One region of the Sphingobium sp. TomTYG73 genome, then DNA from elsewhere that is predicted to be linked to it. Evidence: predicted binding sites of a transcription regulator. Region 1 holds the regulator's gene; each other region holds the start of a gene.
What was found. Region 1 encodes LexA, which represses DNA repair genes until DNA is damaged. Its sites were predicted from a motif close to GTTCCNCNCTTGTTCT; they were not measured.
Positions count from the first base shown of each region.

Region 2: the regulator LexA is predicted to act here: its motif matches at 1,470-1,485, upstream of ACZ5TH_RS04675 (ATP-dependent helicase).
Region 3: the regulator LexA is predicted to act here: its motif matches at 2,533-2,548, upstream of uvrA (excinuclease ABC subunit UvrA).

Region 1 is NZ_AP027339.1:531,871-536,050, forward strand. Features, by position in the region: gene ACZ5TH_RS02770 (ComEC/Rec2 family competence protein) at 1-1,691, shown strand, start outside; gene lexA (transcriptional repressor LexA) at 1,652-2,323, opposite strand; gene ACZ5TH_RS02780 (hypothetical protein) at 2,447-3,382, shown strand; gene ACZ5TH_RS02785 (IS1595 family transposase) at 3,596-4,180, opposite strand, start outside.
Region 2 is NZ_AP027339.1:908,675-912,854, reverse strand. Features, by position in the region: gene ACZ5TH_RS04690 (globin domain-containing protein) at 1-249, opposite strand, end outside; gene ACZ5TH_RS04685 (Rrf2 family transcriptional regulator) at 365-853, shown strand; gene ACZ5TH_RS04680 (Fe-S oxidoreductase) at 801-1,214, opposite strand; gene ACZ5TH_RS04675 (ATP-dependent helicase) at 1,555-3,831, shown strand.
Region 3 is NZ_AP027339.1:314,749-318,928, forward strand. Features, by position in the region: gene uvrA (excinuclease ABC subunit UvrA) at 1-2,522, opposite strand, end outside; gene ACZ5TH_RS01720 (UrcA family protein) at 3,003-3,368, shown strand; gene ACZ5TH_RS01725 (hypothetical protein) at 3,581-3,814, shown strand; gene ACZ5TH_RS01730 (hypothetical protein) at 3,922-4,170, shown strand.

The sequences.
Region 1 (4,180 bases):
TACCCGAAGGGGTTGGCAAAGGTGCCATCATTCGCTTTCGCGCCCGGTTGATGCCTCCTGCCGAAGCGAGCCTGCCCGGCAGCTATGATTTTTCGCGTCGCGCTTATTTTCAGGGGATTGGGGCAACAGGACGCGCGCTCAAGCCCATCGTCGTGCTACGACCATCAACGGAGGCGCCGCCTCTGCGCAATCGTCTTTTCGCGCATATATTGAAGAATGCAAATGGCGACGGAGCGGGGATCGCCGCAGCGCTGGCGACGGGGGATCAGGGCGCGATCAGCGAGGCGGACGCCGACGCGATGCGCCGCAGCGGTCTTGCCCATCTGCTCTCGATCAGCGGGTTGCACGTCACCGCCCTCATCGGCGCGGTCATTTTCCTGCTGATGCGGATCATGGCACTCAGCCGACGTGCGGCATTGGACTGGCCATTGATGCTGATCGCTGCGGCCGGTGGTGCGCTGGCGGGCCTGGGATATACTTTGCTGACGGGCGCGGAAGTGCCGACGGTTCGATCCTGCGTCGCGGCACTGCTGGTGCTGGGCGGGCTTGCGCTTGGGCGCGAAGCCATCACCTTGCGGTTGATAGCCGCCGGGGCGCTGGTGGTCCTGTTGGCATGGCCAGAGGCGCTGTCGGGGCCAAGCTTCCAGATGAGCTTCGCCGCAGTGATCGCCCTTGTTGCCCTGGGCGAACATCACCGCTTTCGGGCGTTCGCGGCATCCCGTGAGGAGCCAGCGCTTCGGCGACTGGGTCGCCACCTTGCCGTCCTGCTTCTCTCCGGCTTTGCGGTGGAAATGGTTCTGGCGCCGATCGCGTTGTTCCACTTTCACAAGGCTGGGATGGTTGGCGCTTTCGCAAACCTCGTCGCTATCCCCCTGACGACCTTTGTCGTCATGCCGTTGGAGGCATTGGCCCTGATGTTGGATGTTGCCGGTCTCGGGGCTCCTGCCTGGTGGCTGACCTCCCGCGCGCTCGACCTGCTGCTGCTGATCGCGCATTGGGTGGCGGCAAGTCCATGGGCGATCGTCACCGCGCCTGCCGTGTCTAACGCGATTTTCGGGATCATCGTGCTAGGCGGCCTTTGGTGCCTGCTGTGGCGAAGCGCTTGGCGCTGGGTGGGACTGGCCCCCGTGGTGCTGGGGATGGCCATCATCATGATGAGTTCGTCCCCCGACATTCTAGTGACGGCGGATGGGCGCCATGTGGCCGTTCGCGGGCAGGACGGCGGCATGGCTATTCTGCGCGAACGGGCCGGAGATTATGTCCGCGATATGATCGCGGAGAGTGCAGGCTATGGAGGTCCGCTGGGCGCTCTTGCAGACTTGCCCGAGGCGCGTTGTTCCATGGACCTCTGCATGGTGGCCCTAACCGGAGGAGGGCGCATATGGCAGCTATTGGTGACGAGAAGCGGGGTTGTCGTACCCAAGGACATCCTGGCACGCGATTGCGCGCGCGCCGACATCGTTATCGCTGACCGCCGCCTGCCGTCATGGTGTCGGCCCCGCTGGTTGAAAGCCGATCGCCGGTTGTTGGCACATACCGGCGGGCTGGCGATCGATCTTGATGGAGGAACCGTGCGAACCGGGAAAACAGCGGGCGACGCACATCCGTGGGTCGCCCGCCCTTTCTATTTACCGTCGCGCCGCCGATCCGATCAGTTGTACCGCCGGAGCAGACCAGCCAGCTTTCCTTGAATACGCACCTGCTGCGAATCGTAGATTTGCGGCTCATAAGCATTGTTGGCCGGATCGAGCCTGACCTTAGGCCCCTGGCGATGATAATATTTCAGTGTCGCCTCGCTATCCTCGATCAGTGCGACCACGATTTGCCCCTCGCGCGCGACTTCAGTGCGCTGGATCAGTGCGAAGTCGCCGTCGAGGATGCCCGCATCGATCATCGAATCGCCCGAAACCTCAAGAGCATAATGGTCTCCGGCACCCAATAGAGCCGCAGGAACGGACAGCATATTCTGTCCTTCCATGGCTTCGATCGGAACGCCTGCGGCAATCCGACCGTGAAGGGGGATGTCTATAACGTCATTGGCTGCGACCGGGGGCTTGGCCGACAGTTGCGGCTTGGGTGTCGCTGCAACCTTGGGTGCGCGATGCATCGCTTCAGGAAGTTTCAAAACCTCCAGCGCGCGCGCCCGGTTCGGCAGGCGGCGGATGAACCCGCGTTCTTCCAGCGCATTAATCAACCGGTGAATCCCGGATTTCGACCGCAGATCGAGCGCTTCTTTCATCTCCTCGAACGAAGGCGAAACCCCGCCTTCCTCGAGCCGAGTTTGAATGAAGCTGAGCAATTCCTGTTGCTTGGGCGTCAGCATGCCGACTTATCCTCCATGGAACGGATGGAGAACGCATAGGAAACGTAAGGAGGCAAGTCAAGCAGGTGGTAATTATCCCCTTTGCATACGTAATCGTGGTGGGGCTTGGAGAGGTGGCTTAAAATGATGTGGCACCTCCCCGCGCTTATGGCGCTGTTATTTGGCTTAGCCGTTCCCAAAGAAGGGAATGCGGGGGCATTCGACAGCTTCGCCGACTGGAATTTTTTGGGCGCAGAAATACCCAATCGGCTCAGATTGCCGCTCCCCAAAAACGTCTTGATATCGCAAATCGCCCTGAACCCGGAAAATGTGTCTGTTTTCGGTCGTAACGATCCGCAGAAGATCGCTGTCTATTTTCCACGAATTTCTCCCGAACGGCCAGGAAACCTCTTGGCTTGGCGCAGTGTCATGCGGGAAAGCTTGGACGCTTTGAAACGAAACGACCTTTGGAGATATATCCAAATAGGCAGCAAGCGTGACAACAATTTGTCGGGCGGGGGATGCTCCGGCATTCGCCCATCGAGCATGGACTATAATATTTCCATCATCGTCTATCGTGATCGTAGGTGGCAAAATAGCTATGTAGGCACGGACCTGAGCGCGCCCCATTGCGGCGGTCTCAGTAACAGCCAGTTCGGCGGCATCGGCATTCCTCTCGGCAGCTTGCAAGGCCAGTCGTGTGTCTTCAGCGGCAGCTACAGCTTGGCGAGTGGCGCGGGCATTGGCCTTCATAGCGATGCGATTGCCGCGCCGGGCCTCATTCAACGCGCCATGTGTTTGCCAAAGCGTGTAGATCAGGCCGCCCACACCGATTGCGCTGAGCAACGTGGCGATGATAGCCCAATCCGTAGCCCTACTCGCCTCACGAACGGCTTTTTCCGAAGCGATAGCAGCGCGCCATTGGGCGCACAAATCGGCCTGATCGTGTTCTGCGGCATTATAGCAGGCATCAGCATCACGCATGGGATACGGAACAAAAGGCTTTTCCGAGGGCGCCTCAGCCTTATTGCTGGCCTGAGTATTCTTGTCGGGCTGATGTACTGGGTTGCTGCCAGCTAGAATCAGCCATCCGACAAGCGCAAGGATGACGTGCCGATTAATTCCAGACATTGTATTAGAAACACCGCTGTAAATTTGCCCCGGTTTGGTTCTCCTTGAAAATGCTGTAAGAGTCTACGGTTATGGCAACGTTGAAACAGGCTCGCGAAAGCGGCAAAATTGACCAGTTTATTAAGGAGCATGAGGCCGACCCACAAGGGGATCAGGAGGCCTTCAATCGCGCCGTTCGGGCAATGGCCCGAAGGTCGAAAGCAGTTCCGAAAGCATCGCCTCAGAGCAATCCCGACGATTGAAGCGGTATTCCGTTTCCTTGGCATACTTCCACAGGTGCTTGCCGCTCACGTGAATGTGGGTGCCGTTGATCGACCGCTTTAGCTGCGACCAGAAGCCTTCAACGCCATTGGTGGTGACATGGCCACGCACATATTCACCGGTCGAGTGATTGATCGTCTTGTGCCAGTAACCCTTGAAATGCCCAATGTCGCCGTAGCTGGCAAATTCGTCCGTGTGAATTTCCGTATGGGGCCGCACGTTTGCGAAGATATGGCCTTCCATCGTGCTCTTGCGGCGGTTCGGGATAACCTTCGTGATAACGTCCCCGCCACGCTCCACCATCGCCATGATCGCGGTCTTGTTGCCCTTGTAGCCGGTGCCTTTGCCGGTCGCTTCCCCGCCAATATAGGTCTCGTCAATCTCTACGGTCTTGAACGCGCCGCCGATCGGGTCTTCGCCGTCCACTGCTGCCATATGCTCGCGGATCAGGTGCGCCATGCGCCACGCCGTCTTGTAGGTCACGCC
Region 2 (4,180 bases), 380 kb from region 1:
CACCATGCGCTCGACCGCGCCGGTCAAAGCCTGCAACTTGTCGATATTCTCGGCATAACCCAGGATGGCCGCAGCCAGACGCTTGGGCTGTTCGCCGCTGTCCTGTGCCGCCTGATCGAACATGTCCTTGATCGACGCATCCTGGAACAGGCGCGCATACATGGCGGTCGTGATCTCCACCCCGTGGCTCCGCAGCGCGGGAGCGGTTGCCTTGACGATCGCGATGGTTTCAGCGCTGAGCTGGCTCATATATGCACCCCTTTTGAACTAAGACTCGGTAAAGACGCATTTACGGTACATCTTTAAACATGTAAACCATCTACATGTTTGATCTGCAAACCCCGTTCAATTAACGCATTCCCTCATGCAATTGACCCGCCACACCGACTACGCCCTGCGCGTCCTCATCCATCTGGCCGTCACGCCAACAGGTCGCGCAACCATCCCCGAGGTCGCCAACGCCTACGCTCTTTCGCGCAATCATTTGATGAAAGTGGTTCACCACCTCGGCCAAGGCGGGTTCATACTAACCCAGCGCGGCAGAGGCGGCGGCTTCACCCTGGCCCATGCTCCTGAAGCAATCAGGCTGGGCGATGTCGTCCGTCACACCGAAACGGACATGAACCTGGCGGACTGCGCAGGCTGCGGCCTCCGCCTCGCTTGTGGCCTATCGGGCATTTTGAAGGCCGCAACTACAGCTTTTCTGGCAGTGCTTGACCAGCACAGCCTGGCGGACGCCGCCAAAGACAGAACCGGGCTGGCAGCGCTTATTGCTGCCCTGCCCGCTTCTGTCTCTCCGGTCAGCGATGCCTGCGCGCCATCTTCTTCGAACGCGGTGCCTCGCCTGGATTGATGCAGCTATCTTGTACCGTGCGACTGCATAGCGGATAGTCTTTACCGCCCGCAGGCGGAGGGGTCATGTTGCCGCCAACGGTCACCGGATTAGCCGAACTGCCCACAGGCGCGGAAGGGTCCTTGGGCATCCCCGGCGTTGCGGGCATCATGCCGGTGTCGGCTGGAACCTCTCCAGTCGGCTGACCAGCATTGGGATCTGCCGCTGTCGCAGGACTCGCAGGCGTAGCTGGAACCGCCGGCATGCTATCAGTGGCTGGGGGTTGGGCCGTATTGTCCGGCACACCCTGAGCGATCGCAATGCCAGTAGCGCCGGTGGTAAAGGCCAGCATGGCGGCACCCGCAAGCATGATCGATTTCATGGGTAATCCTTTCCTGTTCATCACCCCGTTCTGCCTCTTGGCGGGTAGAGAACCAGATCGGTGACGCACGCGTTCCGATATCGGCGACGAACTGTGGCTCTGCTGCTATCAGGCGAATGACGGCTGTCTTTTAGCAAAGCGCTCAAGCTCTGAATTGCTCGCCCCTTTCCCTCATTGGAACCACTGGGGCCTCCTTGACCTAATGACACAACGAGAGGACGAGGGGGTGAAGGCCGTGGCGTTCCCCCTTGCATGATTCCTCTTTTGTTCTCATAGATTGCCATCAATCGCACGCGGTCAAGCCCTTGCTCCCCCTATCCATGCTCCCTAGTTGTTGACCATGACCCTCCCTGCTCCCTCGCCTGATGATCCGCCCTATCTTCAGGGCCTCAATGAGCCCCAACGGGAAGCCGTCCTCACTGCCGAGGGGCCGGTTCTTGTTTTGGCGGGTGCCGGAACGGGCAAGACGGCTGCGCTGACCGCACGACTGGCGCATCTCATCGCTACGCGCCGCGCCTATCCGTCGGAAATCCTGGCGGTCACCTTCACCAACAAGGCCGCGCGCGAAATGCGCGAGCGTGTCGGACGTATGATCGGTCCGGCCGTGGAAGGCATGCCGTGGCTCGGCACATTTCATGCCATCGCTGCCAAAATGCTTCGCAGACATGCCGAATTGGTCGGCTTGCAATCCAACTTCACCATTCTTGATACAGACGATCAGCTTCGGCTGATGAAGCAACTGATCCAGGCTGAGGGGATTGATGAAAAGCGCTGGCCAGCGCGGCAGCTGGGTGGCTTGATTGATCAGTGGAAGAATAAGGGGCTGACGCCTGACGAAATCAGCGCGGGAGATAGCGAATCTTACGCAAACGGGCGCGGGCAGAAATTATATGCTGCCTATCAGGCCCGCCTTCGCGATGTGAATGCCTGCGACTTCGGCGACTTGCTGCTCCATGTGCTCACCATATTGAAGCGCCACCGGGATGTGCTCGAAAGCTATCAACAGCGGTTCCGCTATATCATGGTGGACGAGTATCAGGACACCAACAGCAGCCAGTATCTCTGGCTCCGCCTGCTCGCTCAGCAGCGCAAGAATATCTGCTGCGTGGGTGATGATGACCAGTCCATCTATTCCTGGCGGGGCGCGGAAGTCGCCAACATCCTGCGATTTGAAAAGGACTTTCCGGGCGCCAAGATTGTTCGGTTGGAGCAGAATTACCGATCCACGCCTCATATCCTTGGCGCCGCTTCCGGTGTGATCGCCGAAAACGGCAACAGGCTAGGCAAGACGCTGTGGACCGACATCGACATCGGGGAGAAAGTCCGCGTCATCGGCGTTTGGGACGGGCCAGAAGAGGCTCGCCGCGTCGGCGACGAAATCGAGGCGATCGAGCGCTCCGGACGATCATTGGAAGATGTGGCCATCCTCGTCCGGGCACAGCACCAGACCCGCGAATTTGAAGATCGTTTCATCCAGATCGGTCTTGCATATAGGATTGTGGGCGGCTTTCGGTTTTACGAGCGGGCTGAGATCCGCGACGCGCTTGCCTATCTTCGCCTCGTCAACCAACCGGCCGACGACCTGGCGTTTGAAAGGATCGTCAATGTTCCCAAGCGCGGCTTAGGTGACAAAGCCGTGGAGAAGCTTCACCGCCTTGCTCGGGCCGAGGCTACACCCTTGGCGCTCGCTGCTGCAAGAATTCTCGATACCGACGAAATGACTCCGCAAGCGCGCCGCAGCCTTGGCGCCTTTATCGGGGATTTGGCCCGCTGGCGCGACCGTGCGACCCAGCTTCCCCATGCCGAACTCGCGCGTCAGATACTGGATGAAAGCGGCTACACGGCCATGCTTCAGGCAGAACGCACAGCCGAAAGCGCAGGCCGCCTCGAAAACCTGAATGAACTTACTCGCGCGATGGAGGAATATGAAACGCTGGGCGCGTTCCTCGAACATGTGTCGCTAGTCATGGACAATGATGCGCAGGCCGAGGAACGGAAGGTCACGATCATGACCATCCATGCGGCAAAAGGGCTCGAATTCGACACCGTCTTCCTGGCGGGCTGGGAAGAAGGTATTTTTCCTTCTCAACGAGCGTTGGACGAAGGCGGTCTCAACAGTCTGGAGGAGGAACGTCGGCTCGCCTATGTGGCGATTACTCGCGCTAGGAAGCTGTGCGTCATCCTTCATGCGGCGAACCGGAGAATATATGGCCAGTGGACCAGTTCCATCCCGTCGCGGTTCGTAGGAGAGCTACCTCCTGAACATGTCGAGGAGGAAAGCAGCATGGCGGGCGGTGCGTCCCTATGGCGTGCCAACTGGTCCGAGCGCGCTGATCCCTTCTCCAACGTGCAACGAGGTAGCGGGCGTGGCCCAGGCTGGCAGCGGGCGCAACAAAGTGGCCAGTTCTCCCGCGAACCCGTACGGATCGTGGAAGCTCGCGCCTCGGCAGTATCCCTCGGCAACAAGGGTCGAGATGATATGCACCTGGGGTTGCGCGTATTTCACCAGAAATTTGGTTACGGCACGATTGCGGAGATCGAGGGCAACAAACTCGAGATCGATTTTGAAACGGCTGGCCGTAAGCGCGTGATGGATAGCTTCGTGCAGCCAGCTTGAACTTGACCAAGTCAGTTTCCGTGCGGGTCATGCGCGTCAACCATCCGCTTGGGCAGAGTTTTTAAAATATCTCGTCGTTTTGCAGGAGTAGCACCACTACCCCTGCGCCCTCCGCCTCCACCACTGGTCGAAGCACGATGGTCGAGGGCTATATAGCATGATCGTGAGAGCGGAGGAAACGCTCGCAGGCTTGGAGCAAACGTCGCCGATCTTCTGTCGCTCGCAATGATATGGGTCTCCTCCCCCATCACTTCCTCGCTGCCTAACGGAGATTGGCATATTGGAATGTGGTGTACGTCGATGCCGGAGAGCTATGCCAACTGGCGGGTCGTCGCGCGGAGAAGCATTT
Region 3 (4,180 bases), 220 kb from region 1:
GCCATCTTGTCGCGGATCGGCGGGACGGCCTTGAAGAATTCCACCGCGTCCTCGACGGTCATGTCGAGCACGTCGGCGATGCTGTGGCCCTTGAACTTCACCTCCAGCGTCTCGCGATTGTAGCGGGCGCCGTGGCAGACGTCGCAGGTGACATAGACGTCGGGGAGGAAGTGCATCTCTATCTTGAGCAGGCCGTCGCCGGTGCAGGCTTCGCAGCGGCCGCCCTTCACATTGAAGCTGAAGCGGCCGGGCTTGTAGCCGCGCGCCTGTGCTTCGGGGAGGCCCGCGAACCAGTCGCGGATGTTGGTGAAGGCTCCCGTGTAGGTCGCCGGGTTGGAGCGGGGGGTGCGGCCGATGGGCGACTGGTCGATGTCGATCACCTTGTCGCAATGTTCAAGGCCGGTGACTTTGTCATGCGGGCCAGCGACGATGCGCGCGCCGTTCAGGGTGCGGGCGGACGCGGCGTAGAGGGTGTCGATGGTGAAGCTGGACTTGCCCGAGCCGGAGACGCCGGTGATGCAGGTGAAGGTGCCTAGGGGGATCGACGCGGTGACGTTTTGCAGGTTGTTGGCGCGGGCGTTGTGGACGGTGAGCTTCTTGCCATTGCCCTTGCGGCGCTTTGTGGGGACTTCGATGCGGCGGGTGCCGTTGAGATAGTCGGCGGTCAGGCTGTCGCGGTGGGCGAGCAGTTCGTTGAGGGTGCCCTGCGCGACGATGGTGCCGCCGTGCACGCCCGCGCCCGGTCCCATGTCGACGATATAGTCGGCCATGCGGATCGCGTCCTCGTCATGCTCCACGACGATGACGGTGTTGCCGAGGTCGCGCAGGCGCTTCAAGGTGACGAGCAGGCGGTCATTATCGCGCTGGTGCAGGCCGATGCTGGGTTCGTCGAGGACGTAGAGGACGCCCGAGAGGCCGCTGCCGATCTGGGACGCGAGGCGGATGCGCTGGGACTCGCCGCCCGACAGGGTGCCGCTGGTGCGGTCGAGGTTCAGATAGTCGAGGCCGACATTGTTGAGGAAGCCGAGGCGCTCGACAATTTCCTTGAGGATGGCCTTGGCGATCTGGTTCTGCTGGTCGGTGAGGTGCGCGGGGAGGGTGGAGAAGAAGCCGAGCGCGTCCACCACCGAGCGGCGGGTGGACATGGAGATGTCCTCGCCCGCGATCTTGACGGCGCGGGCTTCGGGTTTGAGGCGGGCGCCGTGGCAGGTCTCGCACGGCATGGCGGTTTGGTATTTGCTGAGTTCCTCGCGCATCCAGGCGGAGTCGGTCTGGAGGAGGCGGCGGTTCAAGTTGCCGATGACGCCTTCGAAGGGTTTCTTGACCTCGTAGGATTTTTTGCCATCGACGAACTTTAGCGTGACGGGTTTGCCTGCGGTGCCGTGGAGGATGATGATTTTGACCTCGGGGGGTAGGTCTTGCCACGGGGTTTCGAGGTTGAAGCCGAATTCTTTCGCGAGGCTGCCCAGGACTTGCATGTAGTAGGGGCTGGGCGGGTTGGACTTGGCCCAGGGGACTATGGCGCCCTTTTTGAGGGTTAGGGCTTCGTTGGGGACGACGAGTTCGGGGTCGAACTCTTGGCGTTCTCCGAGGCCGTCGCAGGCGGGGCATGCGCCTTGGGGGGCGTTGAAGGAGAAGAGGCGGGGTTCGATATCGGGGATGGTGAAGCCGCTGACGGGGCAGGCGAATTTTTCGCTGAAGACTATGCGGTTGTCCGGGATGCCTGCGTTTTTCATTTTTCCGGGTGTTGCTCCCCTCTCCCCGGCCCTCTCCCCTGAAGGGGAGAGGGAGTTAAGGGTGCCGTCAGCCAAATCCACATAGGCGAGGCCATCCGCGAGCTTTAGGGCTTGTTCGAAGCTGTCGGCGAGGCGGGTGGACATTTCGGCGTCTACGGCGAGGCGGTCCACCACCACTTCGATGTCATGCTTGTATTTCTTGTCGAGGGCGGGGGCGTCTTCGATCAGGTACATTTCGCCGTCGATGCGGACGCGGGTGTAGCCGGCCTTCTGCCACTCCATCAGCTCCTTCTTATACTCGCCTTTGCGGCCGCGCACGACGGGGGCGAGGAGGTAGAAGCGGGTGCCCTCCGGCAATTGCATCACGCGGTCGACCATCTGGCTGACGGTCTGGGCGCTGATGGGTTCGCCGGTCGCGGGGGAGTAGGGGACGCCGACGCGCGCCCAGAGGAGGCGCATATAGTCGTAGATTTCGGTGACGGTGGCGACGGTGGAGCGCGGGTTGCGGCTGGTCGTCTTCTGTTCGATCGAGATGGCGGGGGAGAGGCCGTCGATATGCTCGACATCGGGCTTCTGCATCATCTCAAGGAACTGGCGGGCGTAGGCGGAGAGGCTCTCCACATAGCGGCGCTGACCCTCGGCATAGATGGTGTCGAAGGCGAGGGAGGACTTGCCCGACCCCGACAGGCCGGTGATGACGATCAGGCTGTCGCGGGGGAGATCGACGTCCACACCCTTGAGGTTGTGCTCACGCGCGCCGCGTACGGAAATTGTGGTCAGACTCATGGGGCGTGTTGTTCCAGATTTGTTCTTTGGGAGCAAGGCCGTTGCCGGGCTATGGGCGCGGATATGGGATAGCAGGCGGCGGCTCGCAAGCGGCCCATGCTTTCCAGCGCGAGCAGGCGGCGGGTCACCGAAAGGTAGAGCGATATTAACCGATCAGGTGTATAAGGGCCGCGACGGGAAAGCTGCGGCGGTGGCGTCTCGACTTCTGTAGATATGAGAGATCCCGGATAGCCCGACAGCATCCCGGATACGCCCCCGGCCGTCCCTTGCGCCGGGGGCGTTTTCTTGTTCGGCCATTTTCGACGAGTGGTGTTTTACGCTACGACAACAAGGCTTTTTGGAATCGACAGAGGCCGCTGGCCTGTTTAAATCTGCGCCCTGCCGGAAGGACTGACGGGTCCCAGTCTTCGCGGCTTTATCGCGGACGAGGTTGCCTGAAGAGCGACGAGTCCCAAGCAGTTCAATCGAAGGGGGACCATCATGACATTTTTTATCAATCGCACCGGCGGCGCCATGCTGGCGGCTCTGTCTGCCACCGTGCTGATGGGCGCGGCGGCGCAGGCGAGCGTTATTCCGTTTGAATCCAACGGTCGTACGATCGACGTGCGCTATGACGATCTGGACCTTTCCAAGAAGTCGGGTCAGCAGGAATTGAATGCCCGCATCCGCCGTGCTGCGGTGAAGGTGTGTCCGGGCCGGACCATGCAGGATTTGCGGTCCTGCCAGATCGCGGCGGTGGATCATGTCCGTGAGCCCGTCGCCATCGCGATCGCCAAGGCGCAGGGTCAGGATGCGAGCCGCTTTGCCGAGGTGGGCAAGGATAAGGTGCCTGGCGCGGGGAATTGAGGATTTGCTTTTGAGGGGGGAGGGGTAATCGGCTCTTCATCGCTGGCGTTGCGCTGGCCCACCCCCTAACCCTTCAAACGAGTCACGTGCCTCGTTTGAACGCTTGCGGGAGGGGGGACATTGAGCGCTGGAGGATGCTCTGGGAACCGGCCATCGGGACTGGCCGTTGATCCTGCGTGGCGCGCGAAGGCCGCTGCGCCGAGGAGAGCAAGATGAGCGACAAGACCGATATTCGTCCCAACAGCCGTGAAGAAGCGCATGATGAGCGTCCCACGGATGCGCAGGACCATGCCGTCACCCCCGAGGAGCAGCTAGAGGAAGGGTTGATGGACAGTATGGATGCGTCCGATCCGCCGTCGGCCACCAAGCCGGGCGACCATGGCGACCCGGTTCCTTCGTCAGGATTTCACGAAGAAGAAGACGAGGATGAGAAGGCTGGGCGATAGACGGCGGCGATATTGGTGATATGATCCATGGGCGAGGCGAACCGGATCGGCGGTGGCCGGGCGGTTCGCCAAGCGCACGACGCTGCAAGGTGAGAGGAGCCTTATTGATGCCGACTTCCGCTACTCCCGCGATCGAACGCATTGCCCGGGTGCTGGCCGGACGCCAGCTGAGCCTGAATGGCGAGGGCGATGATCCCCATGCGGCGGGCGCGGTGGATGCGAGCTGGCAAAACTATCTGGATGATGCTTATGCTATCCTGCACACGCTGCGGGAGCCTGATGAGCAGATGGCGCAGGCGGGGGATGTCGCGGTGTGGCGCAGCATGATTGGCGCTGTGTTGGAGCGGCGAGCCTGACGCAGCGATT